Regions from separate parts of the Pseudomonas kielensis genome, predicted to be linked through region 1. Evidence: predicted binding sites of a transcription regulator. Region 1 holds the regulator's gene; each other region holds the start of a gene.
What was found. Region 1 encodes FliA, which starts transcription of late flagellar genes. Its sites were predicted from a motif close to CTAAAGTTTNNNNNNNNNNNGCCGNTAA; they were not measured.
Positions count from the first base shown of each region.

Region 2: a site for FliA is predicted at 4,743-4,770, ahead of flgM (flagellar biosynthesis anti-sigma factor FlgM). Genes of this name have one in related genera too.
Region 3: a site for FliA is predicted at 3,586-3,613, ahead of Q1W70_RS15945 (flagellar protein MotY). Genes of this name have one in related genera too.

Region 1 is NZ_CP130043.1:542,256-549,808, forward strand. Features, by position in the region: gene Q1W70_RS02815 (protein phosphatase CheZ) at 1-650, opposite strand, end outside; gene Q1W70_RS02820 (chemotaxis response regulator CheY) at 673-1,044, opposite strand; gene fliA (RNA polymerase sigma factor FliA) at 1,210-1,950, opposite strand; gene fleN (flagellar synthesis regulator FleN) at 1,947-2,777, opposite strand; gene flhF (flagellar biosynthesis GTPase FlhF) at 2,892-4,217, opposite strand; gene flhA (flagellar biosynthesis protein FlhA) at 4,229-6,358, opposite strand; partial or broken gene Q1W70_RS02845 (cytochrome b) at 6,917-7,096, shown strand; gene Q1W70_RS02850 (cytochrome b) at 7,206-7,409, shown strand; gene flhB (flagellar biosynthesis protein FlhB) at 7,511-7,553, opposite strand, start outside.
Region 2 is NZ_CP130043.1:727,732-735,284, forward strand. Features, by position in the region: gene flgE (flagellar hook protein FlgE) at 1-127, opposite strand, end outside; gene flgD (flagellar hook assembly protein FlgD) at 159-884, opposite strand; gene flgC (flagellar basal body rod protein FlgC) at 900-1,343, opposite strand; gene flgB (flagellar basal body rod protein FlgB) at 1,347-1,754, opposite strand; gene cheR (protein-glutamate O-methyltransferase CheR) at 2,007-2,834, opposite strand; gene Q1W70_RS03695 (chemotaxis protein CheV) at 2,881-3,813, opposite strand; gene flgA (flagellar basal body P-ring formation chaperone FlgA) at 3,895-4,656, shown strand; gene flgM (flagellar biosynthesis anti-sigma factor FlgM) at 4,809-5,132, shown strand; gene Q1W70_RS03710 (flagella synthesis protein FlgN) at 5,181-5,648, shown strand; gene Q1W70_RS03715 (flagellar brake protein) at 5,744-6,490, shown strand; gene Q1W70_RS03720 (MFS transporter) at 6,553-7,553, opposite strand, start outside.
Region 3 is NZ_CP130043.1:3,407,181-3,414,733, forward strand. Features, by position in the region: gene Q1W70_RS15925 (peroxiredoxin) at 1-292, shown strand, start outside; gene Q1W70_RS15930 (IS4 family transposase) at 341-1,672, opposite strand; gene rnt (ribonuclease T) at 1,803-2,477, opposite strand; gene pyrC (dihydroorotase) at 2,474-3,520, opposite strand; gene Q1W70_RS15945 (flagellar protein MotY) at 3,677-4,585, shown strand; gene Q1W70_RS15950 (argininosuccinate synthase) at 4,715-5,932, shown strand; gene Q1W70_RS15955 (hypothetical protein) at 6,139-6,846, opposite strand; gene Q1W70_RS15960 (response regulator transcription factor) at 7,384-7,553, shown strand, end outside.

The DNA of each region.
Region 1 (7,553 bases):
CGGTCATGTTCGATACCGGCAAAGCGGTCGACCTGGCTGGCCATCAGCACCAGTTTGAGCAGATTGCTTTCCACTTCCGTGACCAGTTGCGTCACGCGTTTGATCACCTGACCGGTCAGGTCCTGGTAATCCTGGGCCAGCAGAATGTCGTTGAGGTTGCCCGCCACGACCTGGCTGTGGTTGGCGCTGCGACTCAGGAAGCCATCGACGCGCCGGGCCAACTCGCGGAACTCTTCAGCCCCGACTTCACGGCGCATGAAACGCCCCCAGTCCGCGCTCAACGCCTGGGCATCGGTGCCCAGGGCATTGACCAGCGGCGTGCTGTTCTCCACCAGGTCCATGGTGCGGTTGGCCGCCGCCTCAGTCAGTTTGACCACATACCCCAGGCGCTCGGTGGCGTCGGTGATCTGCGAGACTTCCTCGGCTTGCGGCATGTTCGGGTCAATCTGGAAATTGACGATCGCGCTATGCAGCTCACGGGTGAGCTTGCCCACTTCCTGGTACAGGCCACGGTCGCGGGTCTGGTTGAGCTCATGGATCAGTTGCACGGCGTCGCCGAACTTGCCTTTTTCCAGGCTTTCGACCAATTCGACCGCGTGTTTTTTCAGGGTCGATTCAAAATCGCCCTGTGAAATCTCTCGTTGTTCCATAGCTCCCCCGTAGCGCCAGTCATCAACCGATGCGTTCGAAGATCTTCTCGATCTTCTCTTTCAACGCCTGGGCAGTGAACGGTTTGACCACATAGCCGTTTACACCGGCCTGGGCCGCTTCGATGATCTGCTCGCGCTTGGCTTCGGCGGTCACCATCAACACTGGCAAATGCTTGAGCTTTTCGTTGGCGCGCACGTGACGCAGCAGATCGATACCGGTCATGCCCGGCATGTTCCAGTCCGTGACCAGAAAATCGATGCTGCCGCTGTTGAGCATAGGGATGGCGGTAGTGCCGTCGTCTGCCTCGACCGTGTTGGTGAACCCGAGGTCACGCAACAGGTTTTTAATGATCCGCCGCATCGTTGAGAAGTCATCAACGATGAGGATTTTCATGTTCTTGTCCAATTCGACCTCCAAGCAGTCTTAAACGCGCCCAGCACCTGGGCACGCCATTCAATCAACAGGCAGAGCACTCAACGACGGTTTGGAGCACAACGGATGATGACCGCGCCAGCGTGAAGCTGTAGCAGTGTCTTTCGCAGTGTCCCCACACTGCTGTCAGCGCGCTCGCCACTCTCCCAAACGCCCCCGCAAACGGGCTGCGCACTGGCTGTGTAACTGGCTGACCCGCGATTCGCTGACCCCCAGGACCTCACCGATTTCCTTGAGGTTCAGCTCCTCGTCGTAGTACAGCGCCAAGACCAGTCGCTCACGCTCCGGCAAATTGGCAATCGCGTCCGCCAGCGCCGCCTGGAAGCGTTCATCCTCCAGGTCGCGCGACGGCTCGAGATGAGCACTCGCGCCATCCTCATGCAGCCCTTCATGCTCGCCGTCCTGCAACAGGTCGTCGAAACTGAACAGGCGACTGCCCAAGGTGTCATTCAAAATCCCGTAATAATCGTCGAGACTCAATTGGAGTTCGGCCGCAACCTCGTGATCTTTAGCGTCACGTCCGGTTTTAGCTTCAATTGAGCGAATCGCGTCACTGACCATGCGGGTATTGCGGTGCACCGAGCGTGGCGCCCAGTCACCTTTACGGACCTCGTCGAGCATCGCCCCGCGGATGCGGATCCCGGCGTAGGTCTCGAAACTCGCGCCTTTGCTGGCGTCGTACTTGGTCGACACTTCAAGCAGGCCGATCATCCCGGCCTGGATCAGGTCTTCGACCTGCACACTGGCCGGCAGACGCGCCAGCAAGTGATAGGCAATGCGTTTTACCAGTGGCGCGTAACGCTCGATCAGCTCGTACTGCGCGTCACGCGCCGACTGCTTGTACAGGTTGTAGCCGCTAGCTGTCATAGCACCGGACCCGCAGTCTGTTGCACCAGGCGCTCCACAAAAAACTCCAGATGCCCACGCGGATTGGCGGGCAATGGCCAGGTATCGACTTTCTGCGCAATGGCCCGGAAAGCCAGGGCACATTTGGAGCGAGGAAAGGCTTCGTACACCGCGCGCTGCTTCTGCACCGCCTTGCGCACACTTTCGTCGTAGGGCACCGCGCCGACGTATTGTAGGGCGACATCCAGGAAGCGGTCCGTGACCTTGGTCAACTTGGCGAACAGGTTGCGCCCTTCCTGCGGGCTTTGCGCCATGTTGGCCAGCACGCGGAAGCGGTTCATGCCGTAGTCACGGTTCAGCAGCTTGATCAGGGCATAGGCGTCGGTGATCGAGGTCGGCTCGTCGCAGACCACCAGCAGCACTTCCTGGGCGGCGCGAACAAAGCTGACCACCGATTCGCCGATCCCTGCCGCGGTGTCGATCACCAACACATCGAGGTTGTCGCCCACATCGCTGAACGCCTGGATCAGGCCCGCGTGCTGGGCCGGGCTCAGGTGCACCATGCTCTGGGTTCCGGAGGCAGCCGGGACGATACGAATCCCGCCGGGCCCCTGCAGCAGCACGTCGCGCAGTTCGCAGCGGCCCTCGATCACGTCGGCCAGGGTGCGCTTGGGCGTCAGCCCCAGCAACACATCGACGTTCGCCAGCCCCAGATCGGCGTCCAGCAACATGACGCGCCGACCGAGCTCTGCCAGAGCCAGGGACAAGTTCACTGAAACGTTAGTCTTACCGACGCCACCCTTGCCGCCGGTCACCGCGATCACCTGTACGGGATGCATGCTGCCCATGTGCTTTCTATACCTTGTCTTGCTTAGACGCGGGCTACATGACTGGCTGCGCGTTCCCTGGGGAACAATGCATGGCAGGCCATCGATGTAGATACAAATCTAGTCATTAATACCTCAGCCAACCCGTTTGGTCGGGCTGTGGTAGAGATCAGCGAACATATCAGCCATGGCTTCTTCGCTGGGTTCTTCCTGCATTTGTACACTCACGGCGCGACTGACCAACTGATGGCGGCGCGGCAGATGCAGGTCATCCGGAATACGCGGACCATCAGTCAGATAAGCCACCGGTAATTCGTGACTGATCGCCAAGCTCAAGACCTCGCCCAGGCTTGCCGTTTCGTCCAGTTTAGTCAGGATGCAGCCGGCCAGCCCGCAGCGTTTGTAACTGTGGTAGGCGGCCGTCAGCACCTGCTTCTGGCTGGTCGTGGCCAGCACCAGATAATTCTTCGATTTGATGCCACGACCGGCCAGGCTTTCCAACTGCATGCGCAACGCCGGGTCACTGGCCTGCAGGCCCGCGGTGTCGATCAACACCACGCGCTTGCGCAGCAGCGGGTCCAGCGCCTGGGCCAGGGACTGGCCCGGATCCAGGTGCGTCACCGAGACGTTGAGGATGCGCCCCAGGGTCTTGAGCTGTTCCTGGGCGCCAATGCGGTAACTGTCCATGCTCACCAGGGCGATGTGCTGCGCGCCGTACTTGAGCACATAACGCGCCGCCAGCTTGGCCAGGGTGGTGGTCTTGCCCATGCCGGCCGGGCCGACCATGGCAATCACTCCGCCCTCTTCCAGGGGCTCGATCTCGGGGGTGACGATCATCCGCGCCAGGTGGGCCAGCAGCATGCGCCAGGCCTGGCGGGGTTCTTCAATACTGGCGGTCAGCTCCAGCAGGTCGCGGGACAACGGACCGGACAGGCCGATGCGTTGCAGCCGGCGCCAGAGGTTGGCCTGCTGCGGATGACGGCCTTGCAGCTGGTTCCAGGCCAGGGAGCCGAGTTGCACTTCGAGCAATTCGCGCAAGCCATTGAGCTCCGAACGCATCGAGTCATAGGCCCGCGGGTCGATGGCGGCCGCCGGCGCTGGTGTCGGGGCAGGACGGGGTGGCTCGGACAGGGTCGGCTCGATCAAGGGTTCGGCGGCGGTCAGCGGCAACCCGGCAAACAGCTGGCGACTGGCGTGCTCGCCCGCCTCGCCTTCGCCACGCAAGCTCAGTTCGGCCTGAGCCGTGACAATGCGCGACTGGGTCTTGCGCAGCTCGTCCTCGAGCTCGATGTTCGGCACCCGCGGCGCCAGGGCCGACAGCTTGTAATCCAGGGCCGCCATCAGCTCGACACCGCCGGCAATGCGGCGGTTGCCGATGATCGCGGCATCAGCGCCCAGCTCATCACGAACCAGTTTCATGGCCTGACGCATATCGGCGGCGAAAAAACGCTTAACTTGCATAAACCACTACCTCAGCCGTTGGGCCCTACTGTCGCAACGATGGTCACTTGCTTGTTGTCAGGAATTTCCTGATAGGCCAACACATGCAACCCCGGGACTGCCAGGCGTCCAAACCGCGAGAGCATCGCGCGGACCGGACTTGCGACCAACAGAATCACCGGGTGACCTTGCATTTCCTGACGCTGGGCCGCGTCGATCAACGAACGCTGCAGCTTTTCGGCCATGCTTGGCTCCAGCAAGACACCCTCGTCGGCGCCCTGCCCTGCCTTTTGAATACTATTGAGCAATATTTGTTCCAACCTTGGCTCCAAGGTGATCACAGGCAGCTCGGACTCAGTGCCTACAATGCTTTGCACGATAGCGCGGGACAGACCGACACGCACGGCCGCGACCAAAGCGGCGGTATCTTGACTCTTGGTGGCATTGTTGGCGATCGCCTCGGCGATGCTGCGGATGTCGCGTACCGGCACCTGTTCGGCCAACAGCGCCTGCAGCACCTTGAGCAGTTGCGACAGCGACAGGACACCTGGCACCAGCTCCTCGGCCAGTTTTGGCGAGCTTTTGGCCAGCAATTGCAGGAGTTGCTGGACTTCCTCGTGACCGATCAGCTCGCTGGAGTGCTTGTACAGAATCTGGTTCAGGTGCGTGGCCACAACCGTACTGGCATCGACCACGGTGTAACCCAGCGATTGCGCCTGGGAACGCTGGCTGACTTCGATCCACACCGCCTCCAGGCCAAAGGCCGGATCTTTGGCGGTAATCCCGTTGAGGGTACCGAACACCTGCCCCGGGTTGATCGCCAGCTCGCGGTCCGGGTAAATCTCCGCCTCGGCCAGGATCACCCCCATCAACGTCAGGCGATAGGCGCTGGGTGCCAGGTCGAGGTTGTCGCGGATGTGCACCGTGGGCATCAGGAAGCCCAGGTCCTGGGACAGCTTCTTGCGCACGCCCTTGATCCGCGCCAGCAATTGCCCGCCCTGGTTGCGATCCACCAGGGGGATCAGGCGGTAGCCGACCTCCAGGCCAATCATGTCGATCGGCGTCACGTCGTCCCAGCCCAACTCCTTGGTTTCCATGGCCCGCGCGGGCGAAGGCAGCAGTTCCTGCTGGCGCTGGACCTCTTCCAGGGCCTTGACCTTGATGGTGTTCTGCTTCTTCCAGAACAGGTAGGCACCGCCTGCCGCAAGGGCCGCCATGCTGAGGAAGGCGAAGTGTGGCATGCCCGGGACAATCCCCATCACCGCCATCAGGCCCGCCGAAACGGCCAGGGCCTTGGGCGAGGCGAACATCTGCCGATTGATCTGCTTGCCCATGTCTTCGGAGCCCGAGGCACGGGTCACCATGATGGCCGCCGCGGTGGACAACAGCAGTGATGGCAATTGCGCCACCAAACCGTCACCGATGGTCAGCAAGGCATACACCCGGCCGGCATCGCCAAAGGTCATGCCGTGCTGGAAGATCCCCACCGCCATGCCGCCAATCAGGTTGATGAACAGGATCAACAGGCCGGCAATGGCGTCGCCGCGCACGAACTTGCTGGCACCGTCCATCGAGCCATAGAACTCGGCTTCCTGGGCGACTTCAGTACGACGGGTCTTGGCCTGGCCCTGATCGATCAGGCCGGCGTTGAGGTCGGCGTCGATCGCCATCTGCTTGCCGGGCATCGCATCGAGGGTGAAACGCGCGCTGACCTCGGAAATCCGCCCGGCGCCCTTGGTCACCACCACGAAGTTGATGATCATCAGGATCGCAAACACCACGATACCGACCACGTAGTTACCGCCAATCACCACCTCGCCGAAGGCCTGGATCACCTTACCGGCGGCGGCGTGGCCGTCCTGGCCGTGCAGCATCACCACCCGCGTCGACGCCACGTTGAGCGCCAGGCGCAGCAGCGTCGCCACCAGCAAAATGGTCGGGAACACCGCAAAATCGAGGGGCCGCAAGGCGTACACACAGACCAGCAGCACCACGATCGACAGGGCAATGTTGAAGGTAAAGAACACGTCGAGCAGGAACGGCGGGATCGGCAACATCATCATTGCCAGCATGACCAACAACAACAGCGGCACACCCAGATTGCCTCGTGTGAGGTCTGCCATGTTGCTGCGGGCATTGTTGATTAGTTGAGAGCGATCCACCGGTATTCCCCGTTCCTTGAAGCAAACTTTTGACGCCAGAAGCGGGCGCAGGGCGGCTACTGCAAGAAGCTTTCCAACTTTGAAAAAGATTGAAACACGACAGCGCCCGCGGGCGGATTGGCGAGGACGTCGCCCTCGAGCGCAGCCATGCAAGCCCGGCAACGGCCAATGAGCGGGGCAATCATTGGCGACGAGGTGAATGCGCTGAAAGTTTATGTAACAAAACGGCTGCAGGACTCACCAGATCAAGCGCTCGGGTTAATTCTCGGTTAACGCACCCCCAAGAGCATTGCCGGCGATAAACAAACCCGGCAAGTAGCTTTATCTAACCCTCGCCCCCCCAAGCGCTGAGTGACGCCCCATTACCCGGCATAGAAATTTTGAGCGAATGAAAAAGCCCACTTAACCGTTTGATTATTTTTTTGCGCGCAGTCCTGACACCCAGGCGCACATCAAATTTCATTCAACAAAAAGAGGGAAATACCAATGCTGGAAAAGGAAAACACGGGATACACCCGTATTGCCAAGTGGTTGCATTGGAGCATGGCATTCATTTGGATGGTGAGTTGGGGGCTTGGCATCTTGGCTACCCACTGGCGCGACACGCTGAACCCCCAGCATGAACTCACGTTCTTGCACAAAGCACTGGCCAGTACGCTACTGCTCCTGATCGTTGCGCGAGTCACCTGGCGATTGAAGAATCCCCCGCCAGCCTTGCCTGAAAGCATGTCCGCACTTGCGAAGCGTGGAGCGATGATCGGACATATCTTGCTCTACGCCATTGCCCTGATTGCCTTGCCCTTATCAGGTTGGTATTGGAGTCTCGGTTGCAGACAAACCCATTCTTGTGGCGGGCCTGTTCCTTTTACCTCCGCTGGTCGATCCCGCCCCCGATCTCTACGACCTGGCCAAGTACATTCATACCTGGACATCGTGGTTCTGTGGCGCGTTGATCGGCGGGCACTTATTGGTTGCGCTGAAGCATCACTTTGTCGACAAGGACAACATCCTGGCCGGAATGCTGCCCAGTAAGAAGCGTCGAGTGAAGTAGAGGGTTTTCGCAGGAAAAAGATCGGAGCCGCCTCACCCCCCACATGGAACATGCACGCCCGTGGGGTTTGCCATGGCTTCGATCTTTTGCTTTTCAGCGGATCAGGAATCGCGCCGCAAATCCTCTGGGATCGGCACGTCGTCC
Region 2 (7,553 bases), 190 kb from region 1:
ACACGTCTTCGAACTCCACCCGGGAGGATTTGAAGCCGGTGGTGGCGACGTTGGCAATGTTGTTGCCGGTAACGTCGAGTTGTTTGTTGGCCGCATAGAGACCGCTAAGGCCGATATTAAAAGACATATTCCACTCCTTGTTGCCGCGCTAGCCGGCTCTATAGACCAATGGTCTGTACTTTGGACAGGGCGATGGAGCCCATGTTGGCGAGGTTCAACATCATCTCGCCGCCGGTCTGGCTCAGGGTCACGCTGTTGACGGTCGCCGGCAGGTAGGTGATCAGGTCAGTGGCCTTGCCGTCGATCTGCGCACTGGCCTTGAAGGTGTAGGTACCCGGGTCGACTTTCTCGCCCGCGGTGTTGGTGCCGTCCCAGACGAAACTGGCATTGCCCTGGCCCTGGCTGCCCAGCTCGATGGTTTTCACCGCCTTGCCGTCCTTGTCGCTGATGGTCACCGTGGTGCCGGCCACCGAGGCCGGAATGACCACCGAGCCGGTCATGCTCTTGGTGCTGTCGACATAGGCCGAGCCGGTCTGGACCACCACCGAACGGCCCACCAGCGAGGACGCCTGCAGGGCCTGGGACGATTTGAACGAGCTCGATATGTTGTTCACCGAGGAGTTCAGGGTGGTGATGCCTTCCAGGCTGCTGAACTGCGCCAACTGGGCAACGAACTCGCTGTTGTCCTGCGGGTCGAGGGGGTTCTGGTTCTTCAGTTGAGTCACCAGCAGTTGCAGGAACGCGTCCTTGCCCAGCTCGTTCTTGCCAGTCTTGCTGCCAGCAGCGGCCGCCAGGCCATCATTGCTGGTCTTGGTGACGGTGGTCTTGGAGTTCGCAAGAATGTCGTTGAGACTCGGGCCACTGGTGGAATCGGTAACACTCATCGAAGCTGCCCCTTATCACTGACCGAGGGTCAGGACCTTCTGCATCATGGTCTTGGCGGTGTTCATCATTTCCGCGTTGGTCTGGAACGAACGGCTGGCGGAAATCATGTCGGCCATCTCTTCAACCACGTTGACGTTGGGGTAGTAGACGTACCCCTTGGCGTCAGCTGCCGGGTGGTTGGGCAAGTAGCGGGCTTCCAGATTGCTCTGGTCCTCGACCACGCCCAGCACTTGCACGCCCTGGCCGGCCGCATCCTGATTCTGGAACAGCGAGTCGCCGCCGCCCGCCTGGCCGCCCTGGAACATGGTGGCAAACACCGGGTGCCGGGCACGGTAGGTCTGGTCGATGCTCGAGGAGACGGTCTCGGCGTTGGCGATGTTACTGGCCACGGTATTCAGGCGCGTGGTCTGGGCACTCATGCCACTACCGGCAATATTAAAAACACTCGACAGGGACATGGATTATTCTCCGCGCAGGGCTGCTACCAGCCCTTTGAATTTGCTATTGAGCAAGGTGAAGCTGGCCTGGAAGTTCACCGAGTTCTCGGCGTAGCTGGCCTGTTCCAGCTGGGCGTCCACGGTGTTCTGGTCGATCGAGGGCTGCATCGGCGTGCGGTACAGCAACGACTCGTCAGCACTGCTCAGGCCCTGGGCTTCGATATGACGGCTATTGGTCTTGTTCAAGGCGAAGCTGCCGTTCTTGCTCTTGTCGGCCTGGGCGGCCAGGACCGCCGAGAAATCCAGGTCCCGCGCCTTGTAGTTCGGGGTGTCGGCGTTGGTGATGTTGTTGGCCAGCACTTCGGCGCGCTGGGCGCGGAAGCTGAGGGCTTGTTGGTGGATACCGAGCGCTTTATCGAAGCTGATGCTCATGTCGGAAACCTTTGGGTGACCTGATTTTTCGTAACAGGCTCAAAGCAAGCCCCGTGCCAGCTTGCCAGACCCCGCAAACAGGGGCCCTGGCCGGAAGCGGCAAGGCGGCAATGCCAGAAAAGCGGCAAGCGTCTTCCGGCACCTGCCGCTTTTCTGCCGCCCTGGGCGGCTCGACAGGCTTGCTACAAGGATTGCGCAGCACGATAAAAAACGGGAGCCCCTGAGGACTCCCGCTTTGTTACCACCTGACCATCACTTGGCCTGGTAGATGATCCCCGGACTGCACTGGACCATCTGGTAGTGATCCGGCAGGCCGTTGAGGGCTTCGGATGCACCGAGGAACAAGTAACCGCCCGGCTTGAGCGTACTGTGAATGCGCAACAGGATGTCCTTCTTCACTTCGGCAGAGAAGTAGATCAGCACGTTGCGGCAGAACACGATGTCGAATTTGCCCAGGCTGGCATAGCTGTCCAGCAGGTTGAACGAGCGGAACTCCACCCGGCTCTTGATCGGCGCCTTGACCGCCCAGCGCCCCGGCCCTTTCGGGTCGAAGTAACGCTGCAGGCGCTCGGGCGAAAGACCACGACCGATCGCCAGGCTGTCGTACTCGCCTGACTTGCAGTTGGTCAGCATGGTCCCGGAAAGGTCGGTGGCAACAATCTGCACCCCCATCCGCAACTGGCCCATGTTGCTCCGCTCGAACTCGTCGATCGACATCGACAGCGAATAGGGTTCCTGCCCCGACGAACAGGCCGCCGACCAGATCCGCAGGCGCTGGCCGGGACTGGCCTTGATCGCCTCGGGCAAGACCTTGTTCTTCAGCACTTCAAACGGGTAGGTGTCACGAAACCAGAGGGTTTCGTTGGTGGTCATCGCATCCACAACCATCTCGCGCAACCCACCGCGCGGCTGGACCTGGATGCGCTGGACCAGTTCACCCAACGACTTGATGCCTTGCTGTTCCATCAGTTTGTTGAGACGGCTCGAGACCAGATACTGTTTGTTTTCACCGAGCAAAATGCCACAGGCTTTTTCCAGGAAGACCCGGAACTGTTCGAAATCCAAATTACCCGTAGACAAAGATGCCGCCTCTTAAATCGTGTTGATCGCCAGGGGCAAAGGCCACCTAGCTGATATCTGCTGCTTTGATCCGGTCGACTACCCGGGATGCCAGGTCATCAGGACGGAACTTGGCCAGGAAGTCATCGGCACCGACTTTCTTGACCATCGCCTGATTGAACACGCCTGACAACGAAGTATGCAGGATGATGTGCAGCTTTTGCATGCGCGGGTCGTTGCGGATCTCGGCCGTGAGGGTGTAGCCGTCCATTTCCGGCATCTCGATGTCGGAAATCATCATCAGGAATTCCTCTTCCGGCTTCTTGCCCTCGTCCACCAGCTTGCGCAGGTAGTCCAGCGCTTGCCGGCCGTCGTTCAACGCCACGACCTCGACCCCCACCGTCTGCAGGCAACGAGAAACCTGCTTGCGCGCCACCGACGAGTCATCGACCGTCAGCACCCGCAACGACAGCGCCTTGTGCTGCGTCTCGTCATCCACCACCCCGGCGGAAATCGCTTCCGGTGCCGGCGCCACTTCGGCCAGGACCTTCTCGACGTCGATGATTTCCACCAACTGATTGTCGACCCGCGTCACCGCCGTCAGGTAGTGATCGTGGCCGGTGCCCTTGGGTGGCGGATGGATCTCCTCCCAGTTCATGTTGACGATCCGCTCGACCGAGCGCACCAGGAACCCTTGGGTCTTGGTGTTGTACTCGGTGATGATCACAAAGGGATTGCTCTGGTCCTGCAACCCGCCCGACCCCGTGGCCATTGCCAGGTCCATGATCGGAATGGTTGCGCCCCGAATACTTGCCACACCGCACACGACAGGATTGGATTTGGGCATCAGCGTCAGTTTCGGGCATTGCAGCACCTCCCGAACCTTGAACACATTGATGCCATAGAGCTGCGGACCGTCTAGACGGAACAACAACAGCTCCAGGCGATTCTGCCCTACCAGTTGTGTGCGCTGGTTTACCGAATCCATTACACCAGCCATGCCCAGCCCCCTACACCAACGCTAAGTGTGTTGCGACGCACATTCATCACTAAACGGCACGGCGCTTGCTTTTTAACCGCTATGAACGCGAACACGACATTTTTCCGACGCCTGACCTCAACCTGCCGCCGATTGCTCGGCGCGGCTGCGGCGGCGTGCCTTTTCAACGCTGGCAGCCCTGCCCTTGCAGATCCGCTTACCTTGCCTGATCTACTTATCGGCGTCACTCAGGGCTTTCTTGAATTCACTGTTGAAGACTATTTGGCCTCCAGCCAAACCGAAGGCCGTTATGAGATCGAGGTCAAGCAGCTCGATCCCCGCCTGCGCCTGCCGACGTGCGACAAGGAATTGACAGCGTCCCTCGAGAGCCCGGCCAGGCCGGTGGGCCGGGTGACGGTGAAGGTCCGTTGCGACGGCACCTCGCCCTGGACCGTGTTCGTGCCCGCGCAAGTCCGGCTGTTCCGCGAAGTCGTGACCAGCACCCGCCCGCTCAAGCGTGCCGGAATCATTGAGCCGGCTGACGTGATCCTGCGTGAGCGCGACATCAGCTTGATCAACCAGGGTTACCTGACCAGTGTCGACCAGGCGATCGGGCAAAAAATTGTCCGACCAATGGTCAACGACCAGGTCATTACCCTGGTGCACCTGGAGCAGGCCGAAGTGGTGCGCAAGGGCGACCAGGTGGTGATCACTGCCCGCAGCGGCACGCTCAGCGTGCGGATGCCCGGGGAAGCCCTGGCCAATGGCGGTCTCAATCAACAGATCCGGGTCAAGAACCTCAACTCCCAACGGGTGATCAAGGCCCAGGTGATGGCCCCCGGTCAGGTTGAAGTGGCCATGTAGATAACTGGCGCAGCTGCCAGCCATTCCCTAAACTGTGCCTCACGCAGGGCAAATGCCGACGCGCCCGTGCTCATCGAGAAATGAGCCTAAAGTTTTTCGCCATTTGGCCGAAAACATGGCAAGCGTCCAAATTCCCAGAGGTTTTTTGCATCATGGTTATCGATTTCAGCCGTTTGAACAGCGCCCCCACGCTCACCAGCACGCGCACCAGTGCCAGCCAGGAATCTGCTGACGCCGCGCAAAACGCGCCGCTGTCGACCGAGACCCAACAGGTCGCGGCCAGCCAGAGCGGGGAATCGGTTCACTTCAGCAACGAGGCTCAGCAGTTGCAGAAGATCAGCGACACGCTGCGCGATCAGCCCGCAGTCGACAAGGCCCGTGTGGCCGAGTTGAAAGCCGCGATTGCCGATGGCAGCTATAAAGTCGACAGCAACCGCGTCGCCAGCAAACTGCTCAACTTCGAAGCCCAGCGCTAGCCCCAGGCTTGCGCCAGGCTTTTGGACGCTTAAAACCCAAGGCCAGCCATGCACGATAACAATTTACTGCAACTGATTACCGACGACCTTGAGCCAGCTCAACAGTTGCTCGATTTGCTGGGGCAAGAATCCCTGGCATTGCACGGTCGCGACATGCAACGGCTGGAGCAGATCCTGGCCAGCAAGCAAGGCCTGATCGTCCTGCTGGATCAGCATGGTCGCCGGCGCAGCGAAATACTCGCCAGCCTCAACCTGCCCACCGACAGCAGCGGCCTGCAACAGCTCGCCGCGCAGTCCAGCCTGGGCGAGCAACTGCTGGCCCAGAGCGAGGCGCTGAATCAGTTGCTGAACGAGTGCCAGAGCGCCAACGCGCACAACGGCCGTTCGATTCAGGTGCAACAAGCCTCCACTGCCCATCAATTGAGAATCCTCAATGGCGGCGAGTCTCCCACCCTTTATGACGCACGCGGCTCAACCGCGATGCTCGTGAAGCCGCGCCCACTCAGCCAGGCTTGACCTCGACCCTCAGCGCGCTCTATCAAGGCGCGAAACATGCTGGCAGAATGCCGGCTCTTGCGTGTGACCGTATTCTGTCTGGAGAGTGATAAACCGTGTTCAATGCCTCAAGCGCGGAAGATGCTCCGCAGCCACCGAAAGTGCTCACGACACCTCTGGAAATCGTCAGCACCCTGCGCATGCTGCAAGAGAGCCATGATCCCCTGATCATCACGTTCCATGAGCGCAGCCAGCGTTTCCAGAGCTACCTGGTGGACATCGATCGGGAAAGCAACATGATTGCCCTCGACGAGATGATCCCGCGCGATGGCGAGCGTTTCCTGCTGGCCGGCGAACCGTTCCGGATCGAAGGCTTTCACGAAGGCGTGCGCATCGCCTGGGAGAGCAACGGCACCCTGGCCATCGACGAATCCAACGGTGGCCGCTGCTACCGCGGCACGCTGCCCGACGAGGTGGTCTACCACCAGCGTCGCAATGCCTTTCGCGCGGCCCTGAAGCTGGCGCAGCTGGTCAATATCGAACTGGCGGGCGAGAAGCTCAAGGTGCCCCTGAGCGGCAAGCTGCTGGACATCTCCGCCACCGGCTGCAAACTGCGCTTTGACGGCGACATCACCAGCGGGCTGCAATTGGGCCAGGTCTACGACCGCTTCCTGGCCGCCCTGCCCTTCGGCAGCATGACCACCTCGGTGGAGCTGCGTTACCTGCATCACGAAGAGCGGATCGACACCACCTTCGCCGGCGTGCGGTTTCACAACATGAGCGGCCTGGTACAACGTCAGGTCGAGCGCTTTGTCTACCAACTGCAGCGTGAAGCCCGGCGTTTCGACAAAGACGATTTCTGATTCGCCAGGCAAAAAAACGGGCAGCCCCTTGCGGTGACTGCCCGTTTTTTTTTGCCTTCAGATCAAGGCCTGGCCCCAGTGAAGGTGTGGGGATGCTCATCGTCCGGCGGCGGGTCGGTAGGGGTCTGTTCGGCCTCGGTATCCGCTGCGGTCTCCTCTGGCTCGGGTTCCGGGCTGGCACCGTTCTGCATCTGGTCCTGCACCACCTGCTCGTCGACCCGTGGATCGAGCGCCGCCACCAGTGGCGAACTGGACATGCTGTCCGGCATTGCCACGTGGTGCAGCGGCGCGTCATCGACCTGATGCAGGTTGGTCACCGCTTTGGGCCGGATGCGCCAGACCAGGACCAGGGCAAAGAAGCTGAAAAACGCGTAGAGCATCTGGCTGCCGAAAAACTTCATCAGCACACCCGCCACCAACGGCCCGATGCTTGCCCCGACTCCGTACGTCACCAGCAACATCGCGGTCAGTGACACCCGCCGATCGCTCTCGACGTGGTCGTTGGAGAACGCTACCGCCAGCGGGTACAGGCAGAACTGCACCAGCGAACAGGCAAATCCGGCGATGAACAATACTTCCAACGGCACCTTGGGCATGATCGCCAGAGGCAGCGCGGCCAACGCCAGGCAAATGGCGAAGCTGCGGATCAGCACTGCCCGGTCATAGCGGTCCGATAGCCAGCCCAACGGCCACTGCACCACCAGGCCGGCAAAGATGCAGCTACCCATGAACAGACCGACCTGCTCGGTGGACAGCCCTTGCTGGGAGGCATACAGCGGCGCCAGGCCATAGAACGAGCCGACGATCAGCCCCGCCCCCAGCACCGTGCTGAGGGACTGTGGCACCCGCTTCATGAAGAAGCGTGGCTCCATCGGGGCCGGATGCAAGGGGGCCGGGTGAATGCGCCGGGTCAGGGTCACGGGCACCAGGCACAGGGCAAAGCACAAGGCCACCAGCATCAGCAATTCAGGCCCCAGGGACGGGTGCATGACCAGAATCAACTGGCCGAGCACCAGGCCCAGGTAGGAGGCGATCATGTAGCCGCTGAACACCAGGCCCCGCT
Region 3 (7,553 bases), 2.9 Mb from region 1:
TGCTGACATGAAGCACGACATCGCCAAGGCGTACGACGTTGAATCCGAAGGCGGCGTGGCTTTCCGTGGCGCGTTCCTGATCGACGACAAAGGCGTTGTCCGCTCGCAGATCGTCAACGACCTGCCACTGGGCCGTAACATGGAAGAGCTGATCCGCCTGGTCGACGCGCTGCAGTTCCACGAAGAGCACGGCGAAGTTTGCCCAGCCAACTGGAAAAAAGGCGACAAAGGTATGACTGCTTCGCCAGAAGGCGTTGCCGCTTACCTGACCGAGAACGCTGGCAAGCTGTAAGCCACGCGTTTCAGGCATAAAAAAACCGGCCCTAGTGGCTAATGCCAGTCAGTTAAGCTGACTGGCATTTTTATTTTTGATCGGGTACTTCGGCGATTTCAGCCGAATCGCCCGAGGATAAACGCGCTCCTCCCGTCGATGAGGTAGGACGTAGTGGATGGCTGAAGCATGAAGCTCGGCCAGGTATTTGGGGATGTTCCCGGAACGATCAGCCGAGACACTGTTGATAAATCCGAGAATCGCCCAAGTGCAGGCGGTAAAGCTCATTTCGCATGGGTAAATACCGGGGCAGTGGCGACTCATTTCCACCATCTGATAGCGCAACAAGTTGTAGCCCAACAACACTCCCCATAATTCCTGCTCGATCATCTCGGGCGTTTTACTGCGCAACGTATAGCTGCTGTTGAGCAGCGTCTGTTTCATTTCCCGAAAGCCTAATTCGATCTCCCATCGCTGGCTGTACAGTTCAACGATTTCGTCGGACGGGAAGCGCAGCGGGTCGGCCATTGAGGTCAGGATCTGACACACCTTTCCCTTGACGGTTTTGCTCAGCAGTCGCGCGGTCAGGCGCTCCGGCAGCCCCGGCCATTGTTTGCGGGCCTGTGGCGAAGTGCTTAACGAGACCACTGCATCCTGACGGCCCAAACGCTGAATCACTTCGTACTGCGCACCTTTGCGCAGTGGCATCAGCCAATGACGCTCGGTGCCTGCTTGCTGCCATTGGTGCAGTAAACCCAAGGAGTAGAAGCCTCGATCAAACAGCGTCAGCGAGTGATCCGGTGTGGTTTCGATCAGTTGCTCCGCCAGTTTCATTTCGTTGCTGCGATAGCCGTCAAACGCGCTGCCGATCAGTAAGTGACTGGTCAATTCCATTTGGCAAACCATGCGCACCTGAGGGAAACCAGTATCACCATGCTGGTTGCTGGCGGAGTCGTAACGCGCACGGTTTTGCGGTGTGTCGGGCGTACGCCAGACGACGCCGTCGACACCCAGCAAGCGCAAACCGGCCCAAGTCGGATGACCGGCCGCCTCATGCCAGCTTTTCTGAGTCAGATCGAAGACTTGTCGTACAGCTTCGCTGCCCAATCTCTGACGAGCTTGGACTACGGCGCTGGGCGCCTCCAACGGGCGCTGGCCTGGCAGCATGATGTTCATGCGGCTGACCACATCCCAGGCCGACATGCGCCGAAAAAAGGCCATGGAGATCACGCACCAAAGCATCATTTCCAGCGGCAAACGCCGCTTACGCAGGGTTGCTACGCCTGCCTGCTCAAGTGCCTGCTCGACCAAAGAGGGGTCGAGTAAGGAATCCAATCCCTCGATGGCGTTGGGGGTGGAGGCGATGTTGTGGGTCAGTTCCAGTGCCCGAGCGAGACGCATAAAAAAATCCGATGCCAGTACAGGCATCGGATTTTGATTTCTTGCGGCCAAAGGTCAAGCGGGACGGCTTAACTGATCGGCATTAGCCCTAGTGGCCGGTTTTTTTGGGGCGAGAACAACCTGCGACCGATCAGTCGTTGAAGTCTTCCCAGCCACCCATTTGCTTCCAGCGGTTGACGATGCCGCAGAACAGATCAGCGGTCTTCTCGGTGTCGTAGCGAGCCGAGTGGGCCTCGCGACCGTCGAAGTCGATGTCTGCTGCCTGGCAAGCCTTGGCCAGCACGGTTTGACCGTAGGCCAGACCCGCCAGTGTCGCGGTGTCGAAGCTGGAGAACGGGTGGAACGGGTTGCGCTTCATGTCCAGGCGCGCCACGGCGGCATTGAGGAAGCCCAAATCGAAACTGCTGTTGTGGCCGACCAGGATCGCCCGTTTGCAGCCATTGGCTTTCAACGCCTTGCGCACACCGCGGAAGATGTCGGTCAGGGCCGTCTCTTCGCTTACGGCCATGCGCAGCGGATGATCGAGCTTGATGCCGGTGAACTCCAGCGCCGCCGCTTCGATGTTGGCGCCTTCGAACGGCTCTACACGGAAGAAGTAGGTGTGGTCCGGGAACACAAAACCCTTTTCGTCCATGGCGATGGTCGTCGCGGCGATTTCCAGCAGGGCGTCAGTGGCACAGTTGAAACCACCGGTTTCAACGTCAACGACGACTGGCAGATATCCCCGAAACCTGGCTGCCATCGGGTGACGTGAGCCGCCACCGCCTTGACCTTCCTGTTCGTCGTCGTAATGGTCTTCACTCACGCGTGTTCCTCCAGCAGGCGCCAGCGCAGTTTTTCACCGGCGCGCAGCGGGATGACAGTCAGCTCGCCGAACGGCAGGCTGGTTGGGGCGGTCCACTCTTCGCGGACCAGGGTAATGCGATCGGTGTTTGCCGGCAGGCCGTAGAAACGCGGGCCGTTGAGGCTGGCGAAGGCTTCGAGCTTGTCCAGCGCATTACGCTGTTCAAACGCCTCGGCGTACAGCTCGATCGCGGCATAGGCGGTGTAGCAGCCGGCACAACCACAGGCGGCTTCCTTGGCGTGCTGGGCATGGGGAGCCGAGTCGGTACCGAGGAAGAACTTTTCACTGCCACTGGTCGCGGCATCCAGCAGGGCGACCTGGTGGGTGTTGCGCTTGAGGATCGGCAGGCAGTAGAAGTGCGGGCGAATCCCGCCAACCAGCATGTGATTGCGGTTGTACAGCAGGTGGTGCGCGGTGATGGTGGCGCCCACGTTGGCCGAGGCCTCGTTGACGAACTGCACGGCATCGCTGGTGGTGATGTGTTCGAACACCACCTTGAGCGTAGGAAAACGCTCGACGAGCCGACGCATGTGCTCGTCGATGAAGATTTTCTCGCGATCGAAGACATCGACGTCGCCGCGGGTGATTTCACCGTGGATCAGCAAGGGCATCCCGACTTCGGCCATGGCCTCGATCGCTGGGAAGATCTTGTCGATGCTGGTGACACCGGAGTCCGAGTTGGTTGTCGCGCCGGCCGGATACAACTTGGCGGCGTGCACGAAACCGCTGGCCTTGGCGGTGCGGATTTCGTCCGCGGTGGTGCGGTCGGTCAGGTAGAGCACCATCAGCGGTTCAAAGCGGCTGCCGGCCGGGCGCACAGCGAGAATGCGCTGGCGGTAGGCGTCGGCTTCAGCGGCATTGCGCACCGGTGGTACCAGGTTGGGCATGATGATCGCGCGACCAAAGGTGCGCGCGACATCCGCGACAGTATTGGGCAACGCAGCACCATCGCGAAGATGAATATGCCAGTCGTCGGGACGCAGCAGGGTCAGGCGGTCGGACATTGGGGATTCCAGGCGGGTCAAACTCATGGGAATGCTACCGGAAAAGACTCTTGCAGGCACTCGCTATCAAGTTTTGTCGGACGTAACCGATATCACCAAGGTATGCCGTAAACATGTGTATCGGTCTTTTTGTTGCAGAAGTCAGTGGAGCCTCCCGTGCGCCAGCGTTATCTAGCCTTGCTCAGTGTGTTCGCCAGCCTTCCTGCCATGGCACTCACTTTCCAGACGCGCCTGGAGAGCACTGAGTGGAAGGTCGAGGGTGACAAGTTCGAATGCCGCCTGACCCAACCGATCACCGATTTCGGTACGGGCGAGTTCGTGCGGCGGGCGGGCGAGCAGGCCACCTTTCGCTTGAAAGCCTATAACCCGATGCTGACCGGTGGCTCGGCGACCTTGCTGGCGGCGGCGGCACCCTGGCAGCCCGGGCGTGGCGACATCAACCTGGGGTCGGTCAGGCTAGGCAGTGGCGAGGTGCTGTTCAACAGTTCGCAGATGCAGGCCGGTCGCCTGATCGGTGGCTTGCTGGAGGGCCGCAGTCCGTTGATCCGGCATTCCGCGCCTGACGGCCGGGTGTCGGAAGTGCGCTTGCTGCCCGTCAGTTTCAGCAAGTCCTACGCTGATTACCAGGGCTGCGTGGCCAAGTTGCTACCGATGAACTACGAGCAGGTGAAGCAGGCCGCGGTGGGTTTCCCAGGGGGCGGAATCGAACTCGATGCCCAGGCGAAAAGCCGCTTGCAGGCCATGCTGAGCTTCATGAAGGCTGATCCGACGGTCAATCACATTCAAATTGACGGCCATTCCGATAACAGCGGCAATCGCCTGACCAACCGTGACTTGTCGCGGCGCAGGGCCCTGGCCGTGATGGATTACCTCAAGGCCAACGGGGTCCAGGAGTCACAGGTGACCCTGCGTTTTCACGGTGAGCGATATCCCGTGGCCCCCAATAGCAGTGCCGCCAACCGGGCCAAAAACCGTCGAGTCAGCGTGCAACTCGAGCGACTCGAACCTGCGGCCGATCCTGCCCCTAAAGTCAGCTCTGCGGGCGGCGCGGCAGCGACTTCCTGATCCCGTCGAAATCGTCGCCCGTTCGACATAATCTGTCGCTTCGTCGTCATAAGCTGTCGCGCCTCTGTAATTTCTCCGCTCGCAGCGTTAGACTTATCGGCTTTCCGTAGAACCCCGTGGAGTGATGGCATGGCGGACGTAAACAAGGTCGTTCTGGCGTATTCCGGCGGCCTGGACACTTCGGTGATCCTCAAGTGGCTGCAGGATACTTATAACTGTGAAGTGGTGACATTCACCGCTGACCTGGGTCAAGGCGAAGAGGTCGAACCGGCTCGCGCCAAGGCACAAGCCATGGGCGTCAAAGAAATCTACATCGACGATCTGCGCGAAGAATTCGTGCGTGATTTCGTGTTCCCGATGTTCCGTGCCAATACCGTCTACGAAGGCGAGTACCTGCTGGGTACTTCCATCGCACGTCCGTTGATCGCCAAGCGCCTGATCGAAATCGCCAATGAAACCGGTGCTGACGCCATTTCCCACGGCGCCACCGGCAAAGGTAACGACCAGGTTCGTTTTGAGCTGGGGGCCTATGCCCTCAAGCCAGGGGTAAAAGTCATTGCTCCATGGCGTGAGTGGGACCTGCTGTCCCGCGAGAAGCTGATGGACTACGCCGAGAAGCACGCGATCCCGATCGAGCGCCACGGCAAGAAGAAATCCCCGTACTCGATGGACGCCAACCTGCTGCACATCTCCTATGAAGGCGGCGTGCTGGAAGATACCTGGACCGAGCACGAAGAAGACATGTGGAAATGGACCGTCTCCCCGGAGAACGCTCCAGACAAACCGCAGTACCTGGAACTGACCTACCGCAACGGCGACATCGTTGCACTGGACGGCGTCGAAATGACCCCGGCCACCGTGCTGGCGACCCTCAACCGTATCGGTGGCGAACACGGTATCGGTCGTCTCGACATCGTCGAGAACCGTTATGTGGGCATGAAGTCCCGTGGCTGCTACGAAACCCCAGGCGGCACCATCATGCTGCGCGCTCACCGGGCGATCGAATCGATCACCCTGGACCGCGAAGTGGCTCACCTCAAAGACGAGTTGATGCCCAAGTACGCCAGCCTGATCTACACCGGCTACTGGTGGAGTCCTGAGCGTCTGATGCTGCAACAGATGATCGATGCTTCTCAGGTACACGTGAATGGCGTGGTTCGCCTGAAGCTGTACAAGGGCAACGTGATCGTTACCGGTCGCAAGTCCGACGAGTCGTTGTTCGACGCCAATATCGCTACCTTCGAAGAAGATGGCGGCGCTTACAACCAGGCAGATGCAGCGGGCTTCATCAAGCTCAACGCCCTGCGTATGCGCATTGCTGCCAACAAGGGCCGCAAGTTGTTCTGATGCTGTTGCGCTGAGCAACCGTTGTGCGCCCGCTTGAGGCGGGTGCACAACGGGCGCGACGTATTCTGTGGGCCTTGATGGCCAAACGCTAATCTGTCACCCGGGCAGTAGCGCCGTTATCTGCAATTGCACCAGTTCCTCCCTCCTGTTGTTCCTGCCTCGTTGAAAAACCATCCAGCCGGTCTGTCACTGCATCAAGACGCCAATCAGTCTTGCGCAACAACAGTCATTGCCTGCGTGCTCACGTTATAGAACAAGCACACAGAATCCTGAGCATTGAGTGCTTTGACATCGGACTTCTTCAACTTTTCATTGAGCAGTGGCTCCGACTCCTGGCACGTCAGCAGCATTGTCAGTCTGGGTTGGCTAGGCCGGGGTTGATCGAGCTTCTCCATCAACTGACAGGTGTCCTTTTTCTTGCGGATCCACCGGGCATCGACAATACGTATGTAGTGCACCGAGACGGGCAGGGGCAACTGCTGTTGAGGGCACAGGTGGTTGATGAAGGTGATGCCAGGGGGCGGGTCCTGGGTGCTGGGAAGCAGGTAGTCAGGCTTGGTTTTTACCGCCCCAGGGCTCTTTCGCGGGTCTGTGCGTGCGGCGTTTAGCTTTTTTGCCTGGGCCGTGGCAGAAGCGGATTTTTTCTCGCCCCGCGTGGTGTCATCGATCACCTTCAAAAACTGCTTGCTCTTCTGGAAGTCCGAAGGTGCATACAGGGATTTATAGTTGAAGTTGAGGGTGATAAAAAACAGAAACAGCAGGTAGAAGGGGAAGCTGATTAAAAACCATATATATACTTCCCGGTCATCCTCATCGAGGAAGGGCAATGACACCGCAGCGGAAGTTTCGGACAGTGCTGCGAAGATCGCAATGATTGTCATGGGGTTGGCGATTTTTTTCTGGAATACTTTCATGCTGGTTACTCGATTGATATTTGAAGGGCTTTCGATGACGGTGTTAAGAGGCAGCCCGTCTATGTCGTGCCATAATTTCTGTGGGGAGCGTTGGGTGCAATAAAACTTAATGGGGTTCGTTGTTTAATGTTGTTGCTGGATGTCTTCTTAGTGTTGGTTGGTTTGAGTGTTTGTTGGTTTTTATGCCGTGGGGCGAAAATTTTGCCGAGATAAAGTCATTCATCAGGTGCTGTTCGCTAGGTTTGGGTTGTTGTTATTTGAATAGAGTCTGGCGAAAAAAAGACGCAGTTGTATCCTAAATATTAGTTCGATTTTCTCTCCTTGTCATGGGCGAAAATGCGTAATTAGTGCAGGGCGCATGGTGGTCTTAAACTTTAAGAGACATTGTTTTTTGTGAATTCCTGTAGGATTAATCCTTGATATTTGTAGGGACTGTCTCTCGGTGGGGGTGCTTGGCCCGGGCAGCATCCCAAGGTCGAAACGACTAGGCTATTGTGCGGGCTCTAAAAATTCGAACAGCGAAAATTGGACTTGCCCATGAATAAAGTGCTGATCGTGGATGATCACCCCGTCATTCGACTTGCTGTACGCATGCTAATGGAGCGTCATGGCTACGAAGTTATTGCTGAAACGGACAATGGCGTGGATGCATTGCAACTTGCCCGTGAACACATGCCGGATATCGTCATACTGGATATAGGCATTCC